DNA from 4 places in the Halobacillus sp. AWM4_238 genome. Region 2 is predicted to be linked to each of the others. Evidence: riboswitches for the same ligand, from Rfam matches in the RefSeq annotation. Region 2 holds a riboswitch; each other region holds the start of a gene.
The links. Region 2 has a riboswitch for S-adenosylmethionine ahead of ACXACN_RS10410 (methionine ABC transporter ATP-binding protein). Riboswitches for the same ligand answer to the same signal wherever they lie in the genome.

Region 1 (5,902 bases), 670 kb from region 2:
TTTTTACAACCGTGGTATTTAATTATTGCATTTCTTGTTGCATCTGAAATAGGAAGAGCTGTGATGGAACGAAAGTATGCACAAAATCCTAATGCGTATAAAGCAACCATTTTGGAGATAATCTTTATCCTTTTGATATACATATCGTTATTAAGCACTGATTTTTGGGGAATGGTATAAGTCACACCATAGAGGGGGATTTGTTCAAGTAATGAATGCTTCCTATAATACTAGAATAGAAAAAAGAATGCTTGGATTCAATCTCCGGGCGTTCTTTAGTTAATGGGTAACCGGATCCACTTGATCTTGGAAATTTCTGATTCACCTTTTAAAAACAATATCGCTTTTATTTCATAAGTCTAGGAGATATGAGAAAGGTATTAGGTAAGTCTAAAAGTGAATACCTATGTGCAATAGGATCTTGTAATCAAGATAGATCTTAGAAAATCCTTTCTATAAAAGCAGGCATTCTGAATGAATGGCTGCTTTTATATTGACGAAAATGTTACTTTGTTGTACATTATGTTACATAGTTGTAACGTTTAGGGGTGAGAGAAAATGAACAAAACACAAACCAATATTGTGAATGTCGCAATCGATGTACTCTCTAAAGACGAAAGCGCATCGATGGAGTCGATCGCTGAACAGGCGAGCGTCAGTCGGATGACGATTCACCGTTATTTTAAGAACCGCGAGCGGTTGTTTTCTACGATCCATGAAGTGCTGATTGAAAGGACGTTAGCTATCTTTAACGAATCGATGGACAGGTGTGAGGATCCGCTGGAACAGATGGAAATGATCATCAGGACGAATGCAGGTCAGCGTGGGTTTCATCTTTTATTCCGTGAGCATGGGCATCATGAGGAGCACGATCCGGAGACGTGCAAGTTTTCTAAGGTTAACAAGGAGCTTTATGCCTTGATCGGACGGTTGAGGGACGCTGGGCATATCAATTCTTCTATTCCGGATTCCTGGGTTTTCCATATGTATGACGGGGTGTTGTTAACGGCTTGGGAGACGTTGCAGAACGGGACGGTCGCTCCGAAAGAGATTCCGGAGCTTGCATGGAGAACGTTTGAGAAGGGGCTGTTGTCATGAGTTTTGACGAGGAGTATCAACAAAACCGTAAGCGTTGGACCAGACCGGATGAGCAGATTGTCGATTGGTTGAAGGCTGTGCCGGCAGGCCGTGCGCTTGATCTCGGTGCAGGGGAAGGTGGCAATAGTTTTTGGCTGGCCAAGCAGGGGTGGAACGTGACGAGTGTCGATTTTGTCCCTTCGGCTGTCCAGTTTATTAGAGAATATTCTAAGAAACGAGGATATCCTATCGAAGCAGAAGTAGCTGATGCACGTACGTACACGAGCGAAGCTCCATTTGATTTGATTCTTCTCTCGTTCGTCCATTTTTTGGAAAAAGAACGGGCGCTTCTTTTCGCCAGGTTAGAAAAGCAACTGGCGGAAGGCGGGCTGCTCGTTTACCTTGGATTGATCAAAACAGAGCATGAGCTTCCACCTGGTGGTCTGTTGGAGGAGTTTCCATCATCTGAGGAAGTGGCGCAGGAAATGAAGGCTGTACCTTCACTTACCATTCTAGATTATAAAGACCTGGTGAGAGAACTTCCGATTGGGGTTGCGGAAGGGATGTATCAAGCGAAAACAGCGCGTGTGAAGGCAAGAAAGGGGATCGTTATGAATGGAAAATTATGAAGTAATTGTAATCGGAGGTGGCGCTGCCGGGTTGAGTGCAGCACTTGTGTTGGGACGTTCGAAACGTAAGGTACTCGTACTCGATGCTAACGCCGCTCGGAACCGTGTAACGCAGGCATCACACGGCTATCTGACACGGGACGGGGTAAAGCCTGATGAGTTCAAGTCAATCGGGCTGCGAGAAATCATGTTTTATCCTACGGTCAGCTATGTTGAAACGAAGGTGACGGCACTCGAGAAGGAGGAGGGTGTTTTTACCGTTCAGACAGATAGCGGGGAAAGTTATACAAGTTACCGGGTCGTTGTGGCAGCAGGGATGAAAGAGGAGCTTCCTCCCATCAAAGGACTTCAGGATGTTTATGGCTCCACTGTTTTTCCTTGTCCGTATTGTGACGGCTGGGAACGGAGAGATGAGCCCTTGGCGATTTTCGGTAACGAACCGTGGCTTATGCATTACGTGAAATTGATTTATAACTGGAGCAAGGATCTGATCGTTTTTACAAACGGAGCGGCAGTGCTTTCGAATGAAAACGTAGAAGATTTACGAGAGCATGGTGTGGAGCTGGTGGAAGCCCCGATTGATGAGCTTGTTTCAACGGATGGTCAGCTTCAGCAGGTCGTGATGGCGTCTGGGGAGGCGTACCATAGATCAGGCGGATTTATCATGGACACCGGCGAATTCCAGGCGTTTTCTCTCGATCATTTTGGGATTGGCTATACGGACATGGGTGGAGTCAAGACGGAAGAAGGAGCGGAAACAGCTGTGAAGGGCTTATATGTCATCGGTGACACGAAGAATGGATTCTCCGGATTGCTGAAGGCTGCGAGCGAAGGGTATGAAGTTGCCGCTGAAATGAACCATGAGATGGCAATGGAAGATTGGGAAAACGGTGGAGCATCTTGAAAAAACCAGCCTACGATAAATATTACCAAGAACAGGCGTATTTCGGAAACCCCTACCCTGGACTCGTGGAATTCTTTGACGCGTATGAACCGAAAGCGCATGTCCTTGATTTAGGATGTGGACAAGGCAGAGATTCATTAAGCCTAGGAAGGTTGGGGTACAAGGTGACAGGCGTCGATATCTCTACTGTCGGGCTTGATCAAATGAACCAAACGTCCCGTGACGAGCAGTTGAACGTAACCGGGAAAGTAGGAGATATTTACACGTATCCGGTTGAAGAGGAACACGATATTGTTCTGTTGGATTCGATGCTGCATTTTTATAAAAAGGATATCAAGAACGAAACGAAGCTCGTCCAGCGTATTGCTTCAGAGTTGAAATACGGCGGGATGTTGGCTGTTTTTATGATGCAAGGGGAAAAGAGAGAGGCATACTTGAAGCGGGTGTTGGATGAGATGGAGGTCGAGTGGAAAGTACTTGCTGACCGCTATACAGACTACCCGGAATTCAACGCGCGCTATCATATGTATATCCTGAAAAAAGACAGTTGAGTATTCGTATTGTTACGATCATAAAAATATTTGGCCACGACTGAAGCTATTCAATAACCTGCTTACTCCAAGTGGTTTACAGAAGGTAGTAACCTTGAATTCGAGTTTTAAAGTATAGGGAAGCGAATCTTGACTAAGAAGATTCATAACCGTCCACAGACAAAAAGGTGAATGTTTGAAAACGCCTGTCTGAATTACAGGACAGGCGTTATTCCTTATGCTTTCGTCTTATAAGATGTGATGTGATCCTGCAGCGTGTCGTCACTGCCGAACAGGAAGTGTTTCTCCATATCCGGGGAATACGTGGAGTTGACGGCTGTACGGCCGACGGTTTCTGCTACTTCACGTAGCATAGCCGGAGATGCTCCACAGCAGAGTCCCAGGTAGTTCACACCAATGCTGTACGCTTCTTTGGCCCACTCAGCAAGCTCATATCGGTTCGTGTATAGCGGGTCCAGGGACGTTGGGAACGTTGTTTCCGTTGGAAGAGTACAGGCACAGCCACCGTCCGGCAGATTGAAGAAGGTCGGGTGTTCTTCCGTCGTGCGGTAAGGAATTGGAAGGGCACCTACATAACCGTCCACCGTGTTACGGATTTTCTCTACATACGGCTGCATCGTTGCTGGTCCTCGGAAGCAGTTCATCCCTACAACAAGTGCGCCTTTTTCTTCTAATAAGCGGCAGGCTTCTTCTACTTCGTAGCCGTCACGCAAAATGTTTTCTCCCATCAGACCGAAGGTGATCACCGCAGGGAGGTCTTGTTTTTGAATTTCTTCCAGTGCGATCAGCGCCTCTTCGTAATAATAGAAGGTTTCGCCGTTCACAAAATCTACCCCTTCATCCTTACACCAGCCGACCATCTCAGCAAACATGCTTCTTGTTTTTTCAACAGCTTCAGGGTCATCCGGGTTGAACAGGTTAGTGTTGGAAATGTTCCCGGCTACGAGTGCTTCTTCCTCAGGGTGCTCCTCTGCAACTTCTTTGGCTAGACGGATGGCCTGACGGTTAAGCGGCTCTAATAAATCCTCTTTGCCGATGATTCTCATTTTCTCCCGATGGCCGTTATAGGTGAAGGCTAGGACGACGTCGGAGCCAGCGAGCATATAGTCACGATACGTCTGTTTTAGTGCCTGTGGATTATCGAGGGCTACTTCAGGGACAAAGGATCCGGCCTGTAAATAACCGCGGCGCTCCAATTCAAATAAGTATCCTTCTCCACAAATCACCGGTCCATCCTGTAATCTTTGTTCTAATGTTCGTTTCATTTCATTCCACAACCTTTCATTTTGTAAGAATAGTTTATTAGAAAGCTCATGCCTTTTTTCAGGTACAAGCTGACTTTCTGAGACTTTCTGTCTGATAGGGGCATAACCGATTCAATCCTGTTCCCCTCCACATTGATCCAGTCCATTGAAATAAAAAAAGGACCTCCTTGGATAAGGGGTCCTTTATGTATCAAGAGTCTCCTTATCTTCAAGGTATCACTACCTTCTGGATTTAGCACCGTGCCTATGGCTGGTTGCTGAGGTATCAAAGGGCCAGTCCCTACACCTCTCTGGATAAGTTTTATTCTTATGTGGTTTTTGGAAAAACAGTTTAACACATTACGTAAGACGTTTAAATCAAGAATCAAAGCGAACATTTGATGTTAATTATTTCGCTTGCGATTTACAATACATGAAAATAAATGAAGAATCAATGGAATTTTCAGAAAAAGTTTTTGGTGGTATGGTTCTATTTGAAAATACCTGCACTACCTTATGATGTTCAGGCGATTTTAATATACATAACGATTCTTGGAGTGGATGGTTTGAGCTAATCTCAATCGCTTTGTTAAAGTTTGTTGTTCATATTTAACTCCTCGAAACGAAGCCTGCATGAGAAGGGCAGTTTCGTTGAATACTTGAATGCGAGATAAATACATATTGTAAGTGCCTCGCTTTTTTCTGGTAGTATTTGGAGTTATGATGTTAATAGCTAAAAGACTTACAGAATGTGGAGGTGTGGACTTTGTTGAAAAAATATTTAGGATCGATCTCTTTATTATTCATGATCATTTTTATACTTATATTTTTTGTTCCACAACTATTGAATCCGTTACCTGAGTCTTTATTAATAGGTTATTTATACCAATCACTATTGTTATTTCTTTTATTGAGTTCTTTTGTTACTGCACTCTTTAGTGCGAAAGGGCGTGTGAAAACAGTTGCTTTATCCATTTCTTCTCTTGGGATGTTAGGTTTGGTGATCCTATTGATATATATTATGGGAATGATAGGGTTCGGTAATTTCGGGACATAAAACTTATGGATAATATACATCTACACTAATGGGTACAAGGAGGGGATTTATTGAAGAAGCAAGTCCTATTTATTCACAGTGCAGGTCCACAGGAAGGAAAGCAAGGAAGCAGCCATCTAGTTTCTTATTTACAAAATTCATTAAGTGAGGATTACCATTTATCCTGTCCGGCCATGCCAAATCCTGAAAATCCGAGTTATGCTGCTTGGAAGGCTATCCTAAACGAGAAACTTTTGGAGATGGAGGGTCGAGTTGTTCTGATCGGCCATTCACTGGGTGGCTCAGTCCTTTTGAAATATCTCTCGGAAGAAGCTTGTGACTTAGCTATCTCCGGCGTATTTGTGATGGGATCACCATACTGGGGCCTGGATAAAGATTGGTTTAACCGAGAATTTGAACTCTCGAATAATTTTGCTTCAAGAGTTTCACAAATCTCAAAA
Region 2 (5,902 bases):
CATAACAGCGTGGAATTCTCCACCGTTGATTGTTAAATTAACACCTTTAAGGATTTCCTGACCTTCGATTTCTACGTGAAGATCTTTAATTTCTAAAGTTGATCCTGCCATAAATGAATACCTCCAGTATCTATTTTTATAGAATGTCCAAGTTGATCGGAAACAAAGAACTATTCTCAATTTATTCTCATTACAATCTTATATCATTTAGTGCTTGTTATCAACTTTTTCCCTTTACCAGAAGCCAAGAGAATGGACATACGAAAACCAAATTTCTACATTTTTCATGTGTATTATAACATGAAAAAATCAGGTGGCTAAACACACCTGATTCATTCAATCATCTTATGAGTTATTTATGCAATTGACGGTCGACCTGGGCAATCATTTTTTGACTCTCTTCGAATTCACGTTGGCGTTTTTCTTCTACTTTCAGGCGTGTATCCAACTTTCTGCTGTACTCCGCATAACTCATGTTATGGGATTGGTGCATGGCTTTCTCCATATCAGCAGTGTAATTCAAATTTAGATCGTCACTAATAACGAATCAACCCTTTCAGATTATTTACACAATTTAAAATACCACAAATATTATACACAAATAAACCCCCGTGGCCCTCTAAATTCATGCAAAAAGAATCTTCTTTGTTGATGTAAGCGTTTACCGCAATTGAGTATATAAAATACATCCGAAATCCTCTGATTTCCTAATAATTGGATCAGTTAATCGTTGTCGTCAAATCCATGTATGCATCCTGAACCAGAGTGACAGCCTGGCTTAAAGCTGCTCCACCACCAAAGGCTGCGGCAACACCACAAGCTTCCAAAATTTCTTTTTCCGTTGCTCCCTGGTCAACGCACCCTTTCGTGTGGTAAATCATGCAGTACTCGTCCTGTGCAACGATACTGATCCCTAAGGCCATCAGTTGTTTATCTTTTTTCGACAATTCCCCTGCTTTGAAACATTCCTGCGTAAATTCATCAAACTTATGAGAAACTTGCGGCATATGCTCTCTGAAGGCGCCCATTCCTTCTTTATAATCATGTAAATACGTTTGCGTCCACGTCATATTTTGCTCTTGCATATGAAAACCTCCCAGTAAAAATAAGTGACTGCGGTTAGTATAAACCGCAGTCACTTATTTTATCCGTTATTCTGCATCACTTGAGACTGGCACAACAGCACCATCGTATTCTTCTTTAATGAAGTTGACGATCTCTTCAGAACGAAGAACTTCAACAAGTGTATTTAAGGCTTCATTCTCTTTATCTTCACTATTCGCAGCCACAACGTTCACATAAGGAGAGTCAGATTCCTCGAGAATAATTGAATCTTCACTAGGAGACAACCCAGCCTCAATCGCATAGTTTGTGTTAATTGCAACAAGTACGTTTTCTTCACGTTGATACACTTGTGGAAGATTGGCTGCATCTACTCCTGTATCAAATTCGATGTTTTTAGGGTTTTCTACAATATCCTGTACAGTAGCATCTACTTTCTCAACATTTTCATCTAGTTTAATCAATCCCTCTTTCTCCAAGAGCGAGAGGATACGACCGTGTGTGGATACAGAACGACTCATGACTAGAGTTGTGCCTTCTTCAACTTTTTCAAGGCTTTCATACTTTTGGGAATAAACACCGATCGGCTCAATATGGATTCCCCCAAGGTTTGCAAAGTCATAGCCTTTCTCTTCCTCTTGAATTTCCATATAAGGAATCGTTTGGAAATAGTTCGCATCAATGCGGCCTTCATCTAAGTCCTGGTTTGGTAAAATATAATCCTGATATTCTTCGATCTCAAGCGTGATTCCTTCTTCTTCAAGCATAGGTTTCGCCTTCTCAAGAACTTCAGCATGTGGAACACTAGTCGCCCCTACTTTAATTTCTTTTGTTCCACCTTCTTCACTTTCTGATCCTGAGGCACTTTCTTCTTCATTTGAAGTCCCGCATGCTGCGAGCACTAGTATAAGCAGTAGTGCAGATAAACCCGTCCATATTTTTTTCATTTTCATTCTCTCCCTTTTTTTATATTTTATCTTTTATCCAATTTCCGTGAGATAGCATCTCCGATGAATTGGAAAATAAACACAATTAAAATGATTAAGATCGTACAAATAAATACAACGTCAAAATTGCTTCTTTGGAACCCATAAAAATAGGCAAAATCACCAAGACCACCGGAGCCGATTGCACCGGCTACAGCTGTGTATCCAATTAACGCAATCGCGGTTACTGTAATTCCGGAAATAAGAGCTGGCATCGATTCCGGAAGCAACACTTTAAAAATAATTGTCGAATATTTAGCTCCCATAGATTTTGCTGCTTCTACGACTCCTTTATCGACTTCTTTCAAAGCAATTTCCACCAGACGGGCGTAGAATGGAGCACCGCCAATAATCAGTGCGGGCAACGCTGCTTGTGGCCCTCGGATCGTCCCTAGAAGAAAGTCTGTAAACGGGAACAATAATAAGATGAGTATGATAAACGGAATGGCTCTAAATATGTTAACGATAGAAGCAGTGATCCAGTTCAATGTCTTGTTTGCCCAGAGCCCCCCAGGCCCAGTCAAATAAAGAAGGAGACCTAACAGCAAACCTAAAACGAAGGTTCCAGCAACAGATACAAGCGTCATATAAAGGGTTTCATTAGTAGCGGTAATCATATCTTCCATTCGTACATTCGGGAACCATTCATTAAACATGTGGATTCACCTCCACTTCTACCGATGTTGATTCAATATAATCAATGGCTCGTTCGATTTCTTTTTGTTCTCCATCAAACTGAACGAACATTGTCCCATATGCACCCTTTTGCGTTTGCGTAATCTTACCATGTAGTATGTTGACATTAATTTCAAACTTTCTTGATAAATCACTAATCAGTGCCTGATTTGTACTTTCTCCCACAAAGTGAAGACGTATAATTTTTCCTGACTGATAATGATCTTTGATCAATTGCAAGGATGTTTCTTTTTCCGGGTCACCCATTACCTGATCCACAAACTTCTTCGTGACTGCTTTTTGAGGATGTAGGAAGACATCCAACACATCGCCTTGTTCAACAATTTTCCCTTCTTCCATAACAGCCACCTGATGACAAATTTTGCGAATAACATGCATTTCGTGTGTAATTAGAACGATTGTAAGGCCAAGTTTTTCGTTAATATCCACTAGAAGATCAAGAATCGAGTCCGTCGTCTCTGGGTCCAACGCGGATGTAGCTTCATCACATAAGAGAACTTTAGGATTGTTTGCAAGAGCTCTGGCTATTCCGACTCTCTGCTTTTGCCCGCCGCTCAGTTGGGATGGATAAGAACCGCCCCGGCCCTTTAACCCGACCAATTCTATCAACTCTTCGACACGCTTTTGCCTCTCTGCTTTAGGGATTCCAGCAACCTCCAATGGAAAAGCAATATTATCATGAACTGTTCGCGACCATAGCAAATTGAAATGTTGGAAAATCATCCCTATCTCTTGTCTCGCTAATCTTAACTTCCCTTTGCTTAAAGCCGTCAGTTCTTGATCATCGACGTGAATACTTCCTTCTGTAGGATCTTCCAAGCGGTTCAATAAACGAATAAATGTACTCTTACCGGCTCCACTATAGCCGATTACTCCATAAATTTCTCCTTTGTTTATGTTAAGACTTAAATCATCCACTGCTCGTACATCTTGATCTTTTGTGTGGAATATCTTTGATAGTCCTTTAATTGAAATCATGCTGCTTTCCCTCCACTTTCAAAAAAACGCCACCCTGTCATGAGAACAGAATGGCGTTTTTTAATCTTACCTGAAAATCTGTTCTCTCATCTGTCAAAGATTTATACTTTGCAGGAATTGGCACCTGAGCAAGACAGTCTTGCCGGTTGCCGGGCATCATCGGGCCAGTCCCTCCGCCACTCTGGATAAGAGATTTTATTTATTAAATTATTATCACTTTAACTCGTTTAAGTAGTACAAAGTGGATTTTAGCATCGTACGAATTTTGTGTCAACTGATAAAACAGATTGTTCAGAAAAATAAAATTCAAAAATAGAAAAGAAATGCTTAATTCTTCCACACAAGTACGTCCATAAATGAAAAAAATCCCTTCTTTAATAGAAGAGATTCATCGCTTTTACAATTCTCATCTATCAAAGTCAAAGACTTCGCAGGAATTAGCACCGTGCAGGTTACCTGCCGGTTGCCGGGCATCGTCGGGCCAGTCCCTCCGCCACTCTGAATAAGTGAAGATGTCGATATGAAATTAGTAATTATGTTAGCATGGGATTTAAATGAGCGTCAATCCATAACATTCCGCCAGTAAAAAGGAGAATGACATTGAGTAAACAAGCCCCTTTATTTGAACTGCCATACATTAACGACCACTCTTCCAGTTACAGACTTGAAGAAGATTTAGGAAAAGTTATCGTCTTGACCTTCTGGGCTTCCTGGTGTCCAGATTGCGGGAAAGACTTACCTAGGAAAGAGCAATTGTTTAAAACGATGGATCATGACAAAGTAAAAATGATGACGATAAATGTAACCGGAAGGGAACGGAAGAGTGAGGAAGGAATGGAATACTTCGAAAAGTTCTTAACACAACCTACACTTTCTGATGATGGACGCTATGTCTATGACTTGTATCATTGTGATGGTGTCCCTTCCACCATCATCATTAACCAACAAGGTGAGGTCCATGCGAATTTTGGCGATCAGTCCTCCTTTTTAGATATTGTAAGCAAACTGGGAGAAATCATATGAAGTGCATAAAAAAGACAGCATGGACGTTGAGACGTCTTTGCTGTCTTCTTTGTTTCTCTTTAACTGTTAGATCCTATCCAAATAAGAAAGAGCATTTATTTATTCAACAATGGTGGTCATTTCCTGGGAAATACAAACACTATTCAACAAAACCAACCACTTTCTCATACATATAGGAAACAGAGTGAAAAGCGTAAATCTTTTCTTCTATTTCCCCTTCCCTCATCACCAGCAGACATGGAACGCTTTTAATCTTATACTGTTGCATCAACTCCGGGTGTAGAGAAGCATTCATTTCCTTAAAAACTTCTTTATTGAATACAGCCTCGAGCGTTGTAAGCATTTGACGTGCTAAATGGCAAGTTGCACAAAAAGGGCTATGGATGAAAATTAGGGCTGTATGTGGAGTTTCCATGAGCTCTTTCACATTTGTTGTCTTTATTTCCTCCACATGTATCCTCCTATATTAAATAAATCGACTTGACGTTGAAATGTCTACTAAGTAGGGCTCTTGCTAGTTCAGCTTCCGGTGTAGCAGCCACTTCCCTGAAGGCCTTATCTATATAGATGTGCTCGGCGTGAGGAAGTTCTTCCATCAATTGCTTTCTCAGCTTGTAGCCGGAGTCATCTTCATCCACTAGAATATATACAGTTCGATCATCTAAGTTATGGTCAAGGATCATTTCTTCCATTCGCTCAATACCTAGAGTTCCATGGGTACAAATAATTTCAATTTCTTCATCAAGGACTTTGTTCAACTTCTTTTTATCCGTGATTCCTTCAACAATGACGATTCGTTCTCCATCCATCTTCATCACCTACTATATAGAAACAGACCATGCCAATCAGGCATGGTCTGAACATGATTAAGATCAAACGTGATCATGTCAGACAAGGTTTTACAAAGCCCTGCCTGTCCAATGCACTATCTTTAGTCTTCATCAATCATTGCTTCATATTCTTCCGGGGTCATCAAGTCGTTGATTTTAGAGTTGTCCGTTGGTTCGACTACAACCATCCAAGCTTTATCGTAAGGCGATTCATTGACAAACTCCGGGCTGTCTTCCAGGTCTTCGTTTACTTCAACAACTTTACCACTTAGAGGGGCGTAAAGTTCAGAGACAGTCTTAACGGATTCTACGCTACCAAATGGCTCA
Region 3 (5,902 bases), 810 kb from region 2:
TCCGTGACTGCTTCCACAACCAATCCTAAAACGATGAACCCTGCATTATTGTACCAAAAGGAAAGTCCGGGAGGTAAACGCTAACTTTTGCTTTCAAAAACGGAAACCCGTAAACTTTAAATGGAAAACACGTAAAGGAGTGAGGAGCATGGCACAAGAAATCAATGGAAAAATCGCTTATGTAACTGGTGCTGGACGAGGCATTGGCCGAGCTACGGCTTTGCAACTGGCGCAAGAAGGGGTTCATGTCGGACTGATTGCCCGGACTGAAAGCCGTCTTCATGAAGTGGCCGAGGAAGCACGTTCTTTTGGGGTAAAGGCTTCTGTCGCTACTGCTGATATATCTGAACTCGATCAAGTTGAAAGGGCTATCCAACACCTGCAGGAAGAGCTTGGAGATGCAGATATCCTCATCAACAACGCAGGCATCGGTGTGCATGGAAAGTTCCTTGAACTTGAGCCTGACGAGTGGAAACGAACGTTTGAAGTGAATGTTTTCGGTACATACCACGTCACAAGAGCGGTCCTCCCGATGATGATGGAAAAGGACAACGCAGACATCATCAACATCTCTTCAAGCAGCGGCCTCAAAGGCACAGCTGGGTCCACCGCTTACAGTGGTTCCAAGTTCGCCCTGCAAGGCATGATGGAAGCACTCATGCAGGAATTGAGAAGGGAAAACATCCGCGTCTTCACCTTGAATCCGAGCCTCGTCGCTACAGAACTTGCGTTAGGTGAAGATATGGAAGGTCAGGATAAAGAGAAGTACATGCAGCCGGAAGATCTCGCTGAATATATGGTCGCGCAATTGAAGTTGCATCCGCGTATCTTCATCAAGCAGTCGCTTCAGTGGGCGACAAATCCTTTTTAATCATCAAACGAAGTGAGCCTGTCTTCAGGTTCACTTTTTTACGTCATGTGCTCGCAAGCCTACCCGTGCGTTTCAATCTGTGCTTCAGGCATGTATATCACGAGGAAGCGATCAACCTATCCTTTTAATCCCTTAGTTAAAGGAAGACATAAAAAAAGACTGACGCAAGCACGTCAGCCTTTTCCTTTATTCTTTCATCCATTGTGGCTTACCGAAACCTTTGAATTCCTCATCGATAATTTTCTCAAATTCGTCTGACTCTACAACCTCTTTGATATCCTTCACAAACTGAGCATCGAGGTCCTCCGTCTTGACGGCAACACGGTTACGGTAATCATCAGGCATGTCCTCCAATGCTAGTGCATTCAGAAGGTCCATCCCCGCAGCCAGTGCATAATTTCCTGGAACCATCGACAAATCCTCGCTATCAACAAGACGTGGCAATTGTCCTGCTTCTACTTCAACAAACTGAATGTCTTTTTTATTGTTCGTAATATCTTTTAAAGAGGCGCGCAGCGGGTCAACATTGTCGTCCACTTCCACCAGTCCTTCATCTTCCAGCACAATGAGAGCGCGTGCAAGGTTGGTCGGATCGTTGGGTACCCCCATCGTGCTTCCATCTTCAATACTTTGAATATCTTCATATGTATTGGAATAGATCCCCATAGGAGCTGTAGGGACGATGATGACTTCAGACAAGTCCAAGTCGTTTTCCTTCGCGAATGACTCTAAGTAAATTTTATGCTGAAAAAGGTTGGCGTCCAAATCCCCATTTGCAAGCGCCTTGTTCGGTTGTACATAATCCGTGAATTCTTTGTTCGTCACTTCGTACCCTTTTTCTTCTAATAACGGCGCAATCGCCTGTGTGACCATATCGCTATAGGGCCCAGAAGTCGCGCCAAAACGGATGGTATCTTTACCAGAAGCATCTGCACTTCCTTCCTCTTCTCCGCAAGCAGCGAGAAACGCGATGGTTAATAGCGTGGCACATAACAAGATGGTTTTTTTCATGAGAGAGTTCCTCCTATTTTTTAGTTCTTCTTCACAGTCTTAGCAATATAGTCGCCTGCGTATTGGACGATTTGGACGAGGACGATCAGCAGGATGACGGTCGTAAACATGACGAAGTTATCGTATCTGTAATACCCATAACGAATCGCCAAGTCTCCGATTCCTCCACCTCCAATGGCCCCTGCCATTGCGGAATACCCGATCAAACTGATGGCAGTGATCGTCAAGCCACTAATCAGTCCCGGTTTAATTTCTGGGAAAATGATATCCTTGATGATCAGCCATGGGGAGGCTCCACAGGCGATGGCCGATTCGATCACTCCTCGATCAATATCGCGGGCGGATGATTCCACAATTCTTGCATAAAACGGAATCGCAGCTACAGAAAGAGCTACAGACGCTGCTACAGGGCCCGTCGTTGTTCCGATTAAAAAGTTGGTAAAAGGAAATAAGAACACAAGCAAGATAATGAAGGGAACCGACCGGATCAAGTTCACGACAACGCCAACAATGCTTTTGACGGTTCTATTCTCCAGGAACAAATCACGGTCGGTCACAAACAGGAGCAACCCAAGCGGAAGACCTGCAATCAGAGCGACCACCAATCCGATCCCTACCATGATCAATGTTTCCAAAAACGATTTATTCAGCTCTGGCCATAAGTTGATCAGCTGTTCCATCATTGTGCAACACCTCCACTTCTCCGAGCTTTTGTTTCAGTTCTTCAATGGCTTCCTTTACGACGGGTTGCCCTCCTGTTAATTCCATCACAAAGGTGCCTAGAGCTTGCTCCTGGATATAATCGATCTTTCCATGGAGGATGTTCGCCCGTACGCTTGATCCTTTCAGTAAATCTGAAACGATCGATTCATTCGCAGAATCACCCTTGAACCTCATATGTACAATGGTGCCTTTACTTCTGGAAATGATGTGTTCGGGGATCTTAAAGTCGATGACCGTTTTTATAAAACGCTTGGTGAGTTCGTTTTCAGGAGCTGCAAAGATGTCGTATGTCGCCCCCTGCTCTACGATCTTCCCATCTTCCATGACCGCACAGCGATGGCAGATTTCTTTTACAACCTCCATCTCATGGGTGATCAACACAATGGTCAGTCCAAGTTCGCGGTTGATCTTTTTCAGTAAGCTCAAAATGGACTGTGTTGTGTTAGGATCGAGAGCTGACGTAGCTTCATCACACAGGAGCACTTTCGGATCGTTGGCGAGAGCTCGGGCGATGCTCACGCGTTGCTTTTGACCGCCACTCAATTGAGCAGGGTACGCTTCAGCTTTATCTGACAAACCGACGAGGTCCAGCAATTCGTGCGCCTTCCTCTTTCTTTCCTTCCGATTCACACCTGAAGCTTTAAGAGCGAAAGCGACGTTGTCTAAAACCGTTTTCGCCATGGCCAGGTGAAATCCCTGAAAGATCATCCCGATCGACTGTCTCGCCTTTCTCAACTCCTTGTTTTTTAATGTCATGAGATCGATTCCATCAACAAGGACTCTCCCACTCGTCGGGCGTTCCAAGATGTTCATGCAGCGTAACAGGGTACTTTTTCCTGCCCCACTATAACCGACGACACCAAAGATCTCCCCTTGTTCGATATCCAATGAAACGTTGTCGACGCCAATGACGTTCCCTTCTTTGGAAGGATAAACTTTACTCAGTTGTTCCAATGAAATCATGGGCTTCCCTCCTTTTCCTATGTATCCATAAATGATTGACCTACAAAAAACTCTCCCCCTTTGCGGGAGAGAGTTTCGCGTGTAATAGCCAAACTCTTATCTCCCAGAATCGATTCATTCTGTAGGAATTAGCACCACTCCTTGCGGAAGGTTGCTGTGATGTCTACGGGCCATACCCTCAATCACTCTCGATAAGATTTTTTGTTTATGGTTTTACACTTTAACGCATGTGAGAGGGTTTGTAAATAATTTTCTCAATCTTTTAAATTATAGAATATTATCATTGACATCTCATTTTATTAAATGGATAATGATGGGCATATCTGTGTAGGAGGGATTCCGATGGAGCCGATCAATGTTCAGGGAGCACCGAATATCTATCGCTGTGAACCGGGCATTTTGAAACAATTACCAGAACTACTTCAGGGAGAGAAATTCAAGCATGGAACCATCATCCACGGGGAAAATTCATGGGCGATGGCGGAATCGTACATGCCTGACTTTCCATTTGCTGTCGACACCATTTTGTATGGTGGAGAATGCACGCATCAAGAAGTAGAGAGAATCGGGAAAGAGATGAATTCCACGGATGTCCTCATTGGGGTCGGAGGCGGAAAAATTCTTGACCTCACGAAGGCGTGCGGAGAATCGCTTGATCTTCCGGTCATCCTGATCCCCACATTAGTATCCAATTGTGCCGCTTGGACACCTTTAAGTGTGTTCTATGATGAACATGGGAATTTCCTTGAATACACCATTTTCAAAAGAAGTACATACATGGTCGTGGTTGACCCCGATATGCTCGTCCATTCACCCGTAGAATACCTTCGTGCAGGGATCGGTGACACGATTGCCAAATGGTATGAAGCAGACGTTTTGACGAGACATATAGATAAAAAACCACTTCCTCTGGAGATCGCTCTTCACGCAGCAAAGATGTGTCGGGACGTCCTTTTTGAGGAGGGGACCGAGGCTGTTCGTGCTCTTGAAAATCTTGAACCGAATACGGCTTTTACACGTGTGACAGAAACGATCATCCTCGCTGGTGGTATGGTGGGAGGTTTTGGAGATGGTTACGGAAGGATCTCTGGTGCCCATTCCATTCATAACGGGTTAACAAAAGTACCAGCGACGAAAAGGTTTTTACATGGTGAGAAAGTAGCCTATGGAATCCTTGTCCAGCTGGCCCTCGAAGGGAAAATAGAACAAATCAAGAAACTCGTTCCTTTTTACCAATCCATGCAGCTGCCTTTATCATTGAGTGACCTTCACGCGTCTTCACTAGAAGATGTGGAAACGATTTCTCACTATTCCACCCGGCAAGGCGAATCCATTCACCTCATGAGGATCCACGATCAATCAGATGTGAAAGATGCCATCTATATAGTGGAAGAAAGCTTAGCCTCCCGGTAGAAGGCTAAGCTTTTAGTTTGCGGGCCAAATAGATTCCGCTTGCCGCCGCTTGAGAAAGGGAGTGCGTATCTCCTGAACAGTCCCCGATCAAATACAAGCCAGGGATTTCCGTTTCAAAATGGGCATCTGTGAAAATTTTGGGTTCATAAAATTTGCTGTCGATCCCATAAAGGATGGTGTCGCGATCGATTTCTTCTTCCAGGAGCCCTTCCAATGCCTCAAAAAACTCCAGCAAGGCGTCGATATAAAGAGGCGGAACTTCCAGACGGAGATCCCCTGCTTCTGCTTCTATCGAAGGAACGATTGGACCGGAAGAAAGATCTCCGGAAATTCTTCCTTCGCGTAAATCGCCCAGCTTTTGGGATACAATTCTCCCCCGTCCTTGATTGATTTTCCCGATCGTATCGCGAGCCTCTCTCATCGCTTCTTCCTGATTTTCAAAAAATCGCGGAACGAAAAGGGTGAAATTCAAATTCCTGCTCGGACCCTCCTCATTTTGGTTCTGCCCATCTGCCATCACCAGGTCATGCTGGTATTTGCGTACGACTCTGCCACGGGGATTCATACAATAGGTCGTGGCTGAAAATCGGTCGTTCTTGTAATGAAGCTTCGTTTCAAAGGTTTCCTGAAGGATGGCATCGAGCTGATCTCCGCGCATCTCCACGCGCACACCTAAATCCAACCGGGTTGGTCCGGGCTTCAATCCTAACTCTGCCAACCTTGATTTCATCCAATCACTCCCGCTCATGCCTGTAGCGAAAACGACCTGCTTACTTTGAAAGCACCCCTGATTGGTAGATAGAGAGAATAGTCCGTCATCTTTTGTGACGCTCGTGACATCCGCTTCGAAGGTAAATGTCATCTGTTCAGACATTTCTTCATACAGGCTTTGAAAAATCTTCCGAGCGCGCTTCGTCCCTA
Region 4 (5,902 bases), 1.2 Mb from region 2:
TCATTCAGGAGCTCTTGATTGATCAAGCGATCATAAAGTATGACATCTGCTTTTTGTATCGCCTTTAGTCCTTTTACTGTAATAAGGTCGTAATCCCCTGGTCCCGCTCCTACGATATACACGTTTGTCATCTTCCGGCCCCTTTCGTTACACCCAATTTTTATCTTGTAAAAGTTTCCACACTTGTTCGGCACAGCTTTTCACATCGTACGCTTTAGAATCTAGCACCAGTTCCGGTTGCAAAGGTTTCTCATAAGGGGCATCCACACCTGTAAACCCTTTGATCTCTCCATCCCTGGCTTTTTTATAAAGTCCTTTAGGGTCACGGTTTTCGCACTCTTCAATTGGACAGTCCACATAGATTTCTATAAAGTCCCCGGCTTGCATCGAAGCTCTCACACGATCCCTGTCTTTTTGATAGGGTGAAATGAATGCTGTTAAAACAATCGTTCCACTATCTGCAAAAAGCTTCGCAACTTCACCGATCCGTCGAATGTTCTCTTCCCTGTCTTCTTCTGAAAATCCAAGATCCGAGTTTAGCCCCTGCCTGACGTTATCTCCATCCAGCAAATAACTCTGCAATCCCTTTTCGTGGAGAACCTTATTTAATTGATTGGCAATGCTTGATTTGCCTGATCCTGATAGACCTGTAAACCAAAGGACCCCGCTGTGATGGCCGTTTTTCTTGCGATAACCTTCTTTACTGATGGATGCTTCGTGCCAGGTAAGGTTTGTCGTCACTTTCTTCATCCTTTCACTTCGGCTGTCTTCTGTAAGCCTTCGATCAGTACATCCACGACTTCTGGACGACTGAACGCTTTTGGTGGTTTCTCACCATTTCTCAAAAGCTCCCTTACTTTCGTACCGGACAAAATCAGATGATTCTCTTTATCGTGTGGACATGTTTTATTAGACGCCATCGACTCACACGCTTTGCAATAAAAACTATGCTCAAAGAAAAGCGGAGTGATGCCAAGTTCTCCTTTCTCGTAGTGACTGAAAATCTTCTGTGCATCATACGTTCCGTAGTAATCACCGACTCCTGCATGATCACGCCCAACAATGAAATGAGAGCACCCGAAATTTTTTCTTACAATTGCATGGAAAATCGCTTCCCGGGGTCCTGCGTATCTCATAGCCGCATTAAAAACAGCTAAAATCACTCGATCTTTTGGATAATAATTTTCCAATAACACTTGGTAACTCTTCATGCGGACATCGCTCGGAATATCATCGCTTTTCGTCTCCCCGACAAGAGGGTTGAGAAACAATCCATCCACGGTCTCGAGCGCTGCCTTTTGGATATATTCGTGAGCCCTGTGCACAGGGTTTCTTGTCTGAAATCCAACTACTTTTTCCCAACCCAGTTGCTCAAATCGTTTCCTTGATTCTGCAGGGTCCAAATAAAAGGATTCTCCGTGTTCATAAGGAGGTTTTTGAAACACCTCAATATCTCCTGCCACATACCAATCGGGGCGCTCGAATAATTTTTTGACACCTGGATGGGCATCATCAGAGGTTGCGTACACGTTTTCTGCTTCTTTTTCTTTATCCGGTTTGAAAAGATCGGTAATGGTTATAACCCCATACACCACTCCGTCCTTGATGAGCTGTGCTTTTCTTCCGAGATTCTCTGCTTGTTTTTCTGTCACCGGAAGTGTGATTGGAATACTCCACGGCTCTCCATCGCTCAGCCGCATGGTATTCACAACGGATGTATAAGTCTTTTCATCCATAAATCCACGTAAAGGGCTATATGCACCATTAGCAATTAAACCGAGATCACTAAGCGCCATGGAGTCAAGCTCGATGAGATCTTCCGGTAGCTCCTCTGGTCTTTTTTCCTTCCACCTGTTTATCAGCACTCCACCGTGCGGGGGGATGATTGACATATCCATTCCTCCTTCAAGGTTATTCATCTTGACTGTTTTCTGTTGTATGCAAGCCGCATTCCGTTTTATTGAACCCTTTCCACCGGCCTGACCTACCGTCATCCGCCGCCTGGGCTGTACATGGAATGCATCCGACACTAGGATAATTTTGATCGTGCAATTCATTGTAATCCAAGCTATTTAGTCGGATATACTGCCATACGTCATCCCATGTCCAGTGAATCAATGGGCATACTTTTACCGATTTGAATCGTTCATCTTTATTAACAAAGTTTGTTTTTTTCCGGCTCGGAGATTGCTCTCTCCTCAACCCGGATAGCCATGCATTTCTTCCATGGAGAGCGTCCTCAAGCGGTTTGATCTTACGGATGTAGCAACATTGATTCGGTTTCCGTTTCCAAAGAGCTGATCCGTATTGCTCGGCTTGTTCATCCAGGCTCATCTCAGGTTGTTTCATCGTTATGTTTAAATCTGGATATCTCTGTTTTACTTTTTCAATCAGCTGGTAGGTTTCCTGAAAATGGATGCCCGTATCAAGAAACACGACTTCGGCATCCGGTTTTTCTTTAGAAATTAAATCAATGAGAACGATTCCTTCTGCGCCGAAACTGCAAGCATAAACAATGTCTTCATACTCCTTGTAGGCCCAGCGAACAATTTCCGATGCTCCTTTCGTATCTTCTTTCGGTGGATCATCGGTAAATGGATTCTCAAAAGATTGATAGGTGATGTGTGGTTGTGTCATGTCCTCCTCCTCTCTTAAATAGAAAAATGCCTTTCTTCCCGATAAGAAGAAAGGCATTTACAATGTCATGTAAACTGCATTCTCCCTATCTTCTCAAGCGCTTAACGCCTGCTGGAATTGGCACAGTATCTGTTTACATTCCTAGACCCGTTGCCGAGGCTTCAAAGGGCCAGTCCCTCCACCTCTCTAGATAAGAAAAGCTTATGAAATTTTCTGAAAAACAAGTTGATACAAATCTTATGCTCCTTTTCATCATATGTCAATGCTTTTTAGAAAAATTACAACTTTTCTGTTTTTTTATTAACATTGGATTGACAAATGAAAAGATGTTCGTTAATTTTATAATTATTCTAAAAACTACATACAATCCTTATGAAGAGCCGGGGGAGGAATCTGGTCTGAAGATCCCGCAGCAACCTTTAACCAGGTGCTCATTCCAGCAGCCATCCGGCTGAAAGATAAGGTGTGGACGATCCCCCTTCTTTCAGATGGGGGATTTTGTTTGTTTCAATTTTTTTAAACATAAAACCTAGTAAGTGCATAGGAATAGTAAAAATGACGATGACCTATGTATAATTAAGGAGTGGTACACATTGCAAAAACTGACCATTTTCGCCTTCATCGGTTTTATAGCACAGCTGATGGATGGAGCGCTCGGCATGGGGTTTGGCCTTAGCTCTTCGACGATCCTCCTGTCCTATGGACTGGCGCCTGCTGTCGCTTCTGCATCCATCCACATGTCGCAGATTGCCACAACGGCTGTTTCAGGTTTTTCTCACTATAAGTTTGGCAACGTTGATAAGCGGCTTGTGATGATCATTTCTATTCCAGGTGCAGTCAGCGCTTTTTTTGGAGCTGCTTTTTTAAGCCGAATTCCAGGAGATTATATTAGGCCTTACATATCCATGTTTCTCCTGCTATTAGGCATTTACATCGTCATTCGTTTTCTATTCCTTTCGAAGAAAACGGACAGAAGACCAAAAAAAGCCGTAAAAAAACGATTTCTTCTGCCTCTTGGAATAGCAGGAGGATTCCTGGATAGTGTCGGAGGTGGCGGATGGGGTCCGGTCAACACCCCTGCTCTGCTTACCCGATCAGGAATTGCTCCAAGGAAAGTCATCGGAACGGTAGATACAAGTGAATTCCTGGTAACGATTTCAGCTACAGTAGGTTTTTTGATTTTTTTAGGTCATGACCAATTCAGTTGGCTCCTCATCACCTCATTCGTTCTCGGAGGGGTCGTTGCAGCCCCTATCGCCGCTTGGCTTGTAAAGATTCTCCCCTCTTCTGTTCTTGGAGTACTAGCCGGTGGCTTTATCATTCTTACAAACGCAAGGACTTTATTAACTTCCGTTCCTCTACACACGCATTTACTAACATTCGTGTACACGCTCCTTGTTTCCAGTTATCTTTTCATCGTGCTTTCTTCCATCAGAAATCATTTGAAATTGAAAAGAGCGATCATCCGGGAACAAGCATAAAAAACGCAGCTCTATGAAGAGCTGCGTTGTTGTATCTATTATTCAATGGAGAAGATATAAGAATAGATCGGTTGACCGCCTTTGTGGATCTCCACTTCTAAATCTTCAAATGTTTCTTCTATGAAGGATTCAAGTGCTGCCACATCTTTTTCGTCGACTTCTTCACCAGTCAAGATCGTGAGGATTTCATCTTCATCTTCATCAATCATTTGGTTCAGCAACGTTTTAGCCGTCGTTAAAGCACTTTTATCTGTAGCAGAGATTTTGCCATCAGCGATTCCCATAAAGTGATCTTTGGAAATGTCCAACCCATCAATTTGAGTATCTCTGACTGCGTACGTAATTTGACCTGTTTTCACTTCAGACATGAGGCTGAGCATTTCCTCTTTATTGGATTCAAGGTCAGCTTCCGGGTTGAACCCTAGAAGAGCACTCATCCCTTGAGGAATGGTTTTCGATGGAATGACAGCAACCTCAACATCCGCTAATTCAGCAGCTTGTTCAGCAGCCATGACGATATTCTTGTTATTCGGCAGGACAAGCACACGTTTCGCATGCGCTTCCTTGATCGCTTCTGAAAGATCTTGAGTACTCGGGTTCATCGTTTGGCCGCCTTGAATGACGACAGTAGCTCCAAGACTCTCAAACAGTTTCTTGATCCCGTCTCCCATGCTTACTGTAACGATTCCATACTCTGCTTTTTGATCGGACTTAGGCTTGGCTTTCTTTTTGTCACCGACGATCGAGGTATGCTGTTCACGCATGTTCTCAATCTTCATGTTGACAAGACTGCCGTACCTTTGTCCTAAGGTCATCGCTTCTCCTGGATACTCCACGTGTACATGGACTTTGATCAACTCTTCATCAGAGACGACAAGGAGTGAATCCCCCATTTCACTGAGCTCGTTACGAAATGCTTCTTCATCATAAGGATGCTCAGCAAGCTTGTCTTCTTCAAATTTGACCATGAATTCTGTACAATAGCCAAATTCGATATCTTCTGTATTCATGAAGTCTTGATTCAACTTGTGGTGTTCCGCATTAACCATCTCGTCCATGGATACCGTTTCTTCAAGATCTGGAAGTTCTTCTCCTTTCAAATTCGCAAGAAAGCCTTCGTAGATCGTGACAAGGCCTTGACCACCACTATCCACGACACCTACTTCTTTCAAAACTGGAAGTAGTTCAGGCGTGCGCTTCAATGATTTCCTAGCTGCTTGAACGACACCTTCGATGAATGGAATGAAGTCTGTTTCTTTTTCAGCGATTTCGACTGAAGCTTCGGCAGCCTCTCTTGCTACGGTAAGGATGGTTCCTTCCACTGGTTTCATAACGGCTTTATATGCAGTCGTGACACCACCTTGAAGAGCGTCTGAGAAGTCTTTGGTTGTTATGACTTCTTTGTCTTCAATCGCCTTGGAAAAACCACGGAAAATTTGCGAGAGAATAACACCGGAGTTTCCACGCGCACCCATCAGGAGACCTTTGGAGAGGGACTGGGCTACGGTTCCTACATGATTCTGGTCCACATTCCGCACTTCTTCAGCTCCAGAAGTCATGGACAGATTCATATTTGTTCCCGTATCGCCATCCGGTACAGGGAAAACATTCAAAGCATCGATCATTTGAGAGTTCTGTTTCAAATGATGAGCTCCTTGCAAGATCATTTCGGCAAGCGTCTTGCCGTCTAACTTTTGTAACGTCACACTTACTTCCTCCTTTGACTACAACCGCGATCTATTCAGTTGTCACACGGACTCCCTGAATGAAAATATTCACAGAAT

Region 1: it holds a riboswitch for S-adenosylmethionine, as region 2 does, so the genes downstream of both, ACXACN_RS06915 (homocysteine S-methyltransferase family protein) here and ACXACN_RS10410 (methionine ABC transporter ATP-binding protein) in region 2, are expected to answer to the same signal.
Region 3: it holds a riboswitch for S-adenosylmethionine, as region 2 does, so the genes downstream of both, ACXACN_RS06240 (methionine ABC transporter ATP-binding protein) here and ACXACN_RS10410 (methionine ABC transporter ATP-binding protein) in region 2, are expected to answer to the same signal.
Region 4: it holds a riboswitch for S-adenosylmethionine, as region 2 does, so the genes downstream of both, ACXACN_RS04295 (phosphoadenylyl-sulfate reductase) here and ACXACN_RS10410 (methionine ABC transporter ATP-binding protein) in region 2, are expected to answer to the same signal.

What each region holds. Positions count from the first base shown of each region.
Region 1 covers NZ_JBSWSY010000002.1:1,349,011-1,354,912, reverse strand. Annotated here, with positions in the region: gene ACXACN_RS06940 (DUF4181 domain-containing protein) at 1-180, shown strand, start outside; gene ACXACN_RS06935 (TetR/AcrR family transcriptional regulator) at 559-1,098, shown strand; gene ACXACN_RS06930 (SAM-dependent methyltransferase) at 1,095-1,706, shown strand; gene ACXACN_RS06925 (NAD(P)/FAD-dependent oxidoreductase) at 1,693-2,610, shown strand; gene ACXACN_RS06920 (class I SAM-dependent methyltransferase) at 2,607-3,161, shown strand; gene ACXACN_RS06915 (homocysteine S-methyltransferase family protein) at 3,377-4,426, opposite strand; SAM riboswitch class I at 4,626-4,727, opposite strand; gene ACXACN_RS06910 (alpha/beta fold hydrolase) at 5,513-5,902, shown strand, end outside.
Region 2 covers NZ_JBSWSY010000002.1:2,018,889-2,024,790, forward strand. Annotated here, with positions in the region: gene sufC (Fe-S cluster assembly ATPase SufC) at 1-111, opposite strand, end outside; gene ACXACN_RS10390 (YuzK family famiily protein) at 353-493, opposite strand; gene ACXACN_RS10395 (carboxymuconolactone decarboxylase family protein) at 720-1,085, opposite strand; gene ACXACN_RS10400 (MetQ/NlpA family ABC transporter substrate-binding protein) at 1,152-2,009, opposite strand; gene ACXACN_RS10405 (methionine ABC transporter permease) at 2,036-2,704, opposite strand; gene ACXACN_RS10410 (methionine ABC transporter ATP-binding protein) at 2,697-3,722, opposite strand; SAM riboswitch class I at 3,806-3,914, opposite strand; SAM riboswitch class I at 4,126-4,231, opposite strand; gene ACXACN_RS10415 (TlpA family protein disulfide reductase) at 4,317-4,745, shown strand; gene ACXACN_RS10420 (thioredoxin family protein) at 4,885-5,196, opposite strand; gene ACXACN_RS10425 (toprim domain-containing protein) at 5,207-5,554, opposite strand; gene gcvH (glycine cleavage system protein GcvH) at 5,677-5,902, opposite strand, start outside.
Region 3 covers NZ_JBSWSY010000002.1:1,213,285-1,219,186, forward strand. Annotated here, with positions in the region: partial or broken gene ACXACN_RS06220 (serine hydrolase) at 1-62, opposite strand, end outside; gene ACXACN_RS06225 (3-ketoacyl-ACP reductase) at 149-871, shown strand; gene ACXACN_RS06230 (MetQ/NlpA family ABC transporter substrate-binding protein) at 1,058-1,882, opposite strand; gene ACXACN_RS06235 (methionine ABC transporter permease) at 1,903-2,565, opposite strand; gene ACXACN_RS06240 (methionine ABC transporter ATP-binding protein) at 2,525-3,568, opposite strand; SAM riboswitch class I at 3,662-3,766, opposite strand; gene ACXACN_RS06245 (iron-containing alcohol dehydrogenase family protein) at 3,911-4,981, shown strand; gene ACXACN_RS06250 (FAD-binding oxidoreductase/lyase) at 4,986-5,902, opposite strand, start outside.
Region 4 covers NZ_JBSWSY010000002.1:828,821-834,722, reverse strand. Annotated here, with positions in the region: gene cobA (uroporphyrinogen-III C-methyltransferase) at 1-131, opposite strand, end outside; gene cysC (adenylyl-sulfate kinase) at 148-741, opposite strand; gene sat (sulfate adenylyltransferase) at 747-1,892, opposite strand; gene ACXACN_RS04295 (phosphoadenylyl-sulfate reductase) at 1,912-2,637, opposite strand; SAM riboswitch class I at 2,720-2,834, opposite strand; SAM riboswitch class I at 3,005-3,102, shown strand; gene ACXACN_RS04290 (sulfite exporter TauE/SafE family protein) at 3,231-4,118, shown strand; gene ACXACN_RS04285 (DAK2 domain-containing protein) at 4,157-5,824, opposite strand; gene ACXACN_RS04280 (Asp23/Gls24 family envelope stress response protein) at 5,856-5,902, opposite strand, start outside.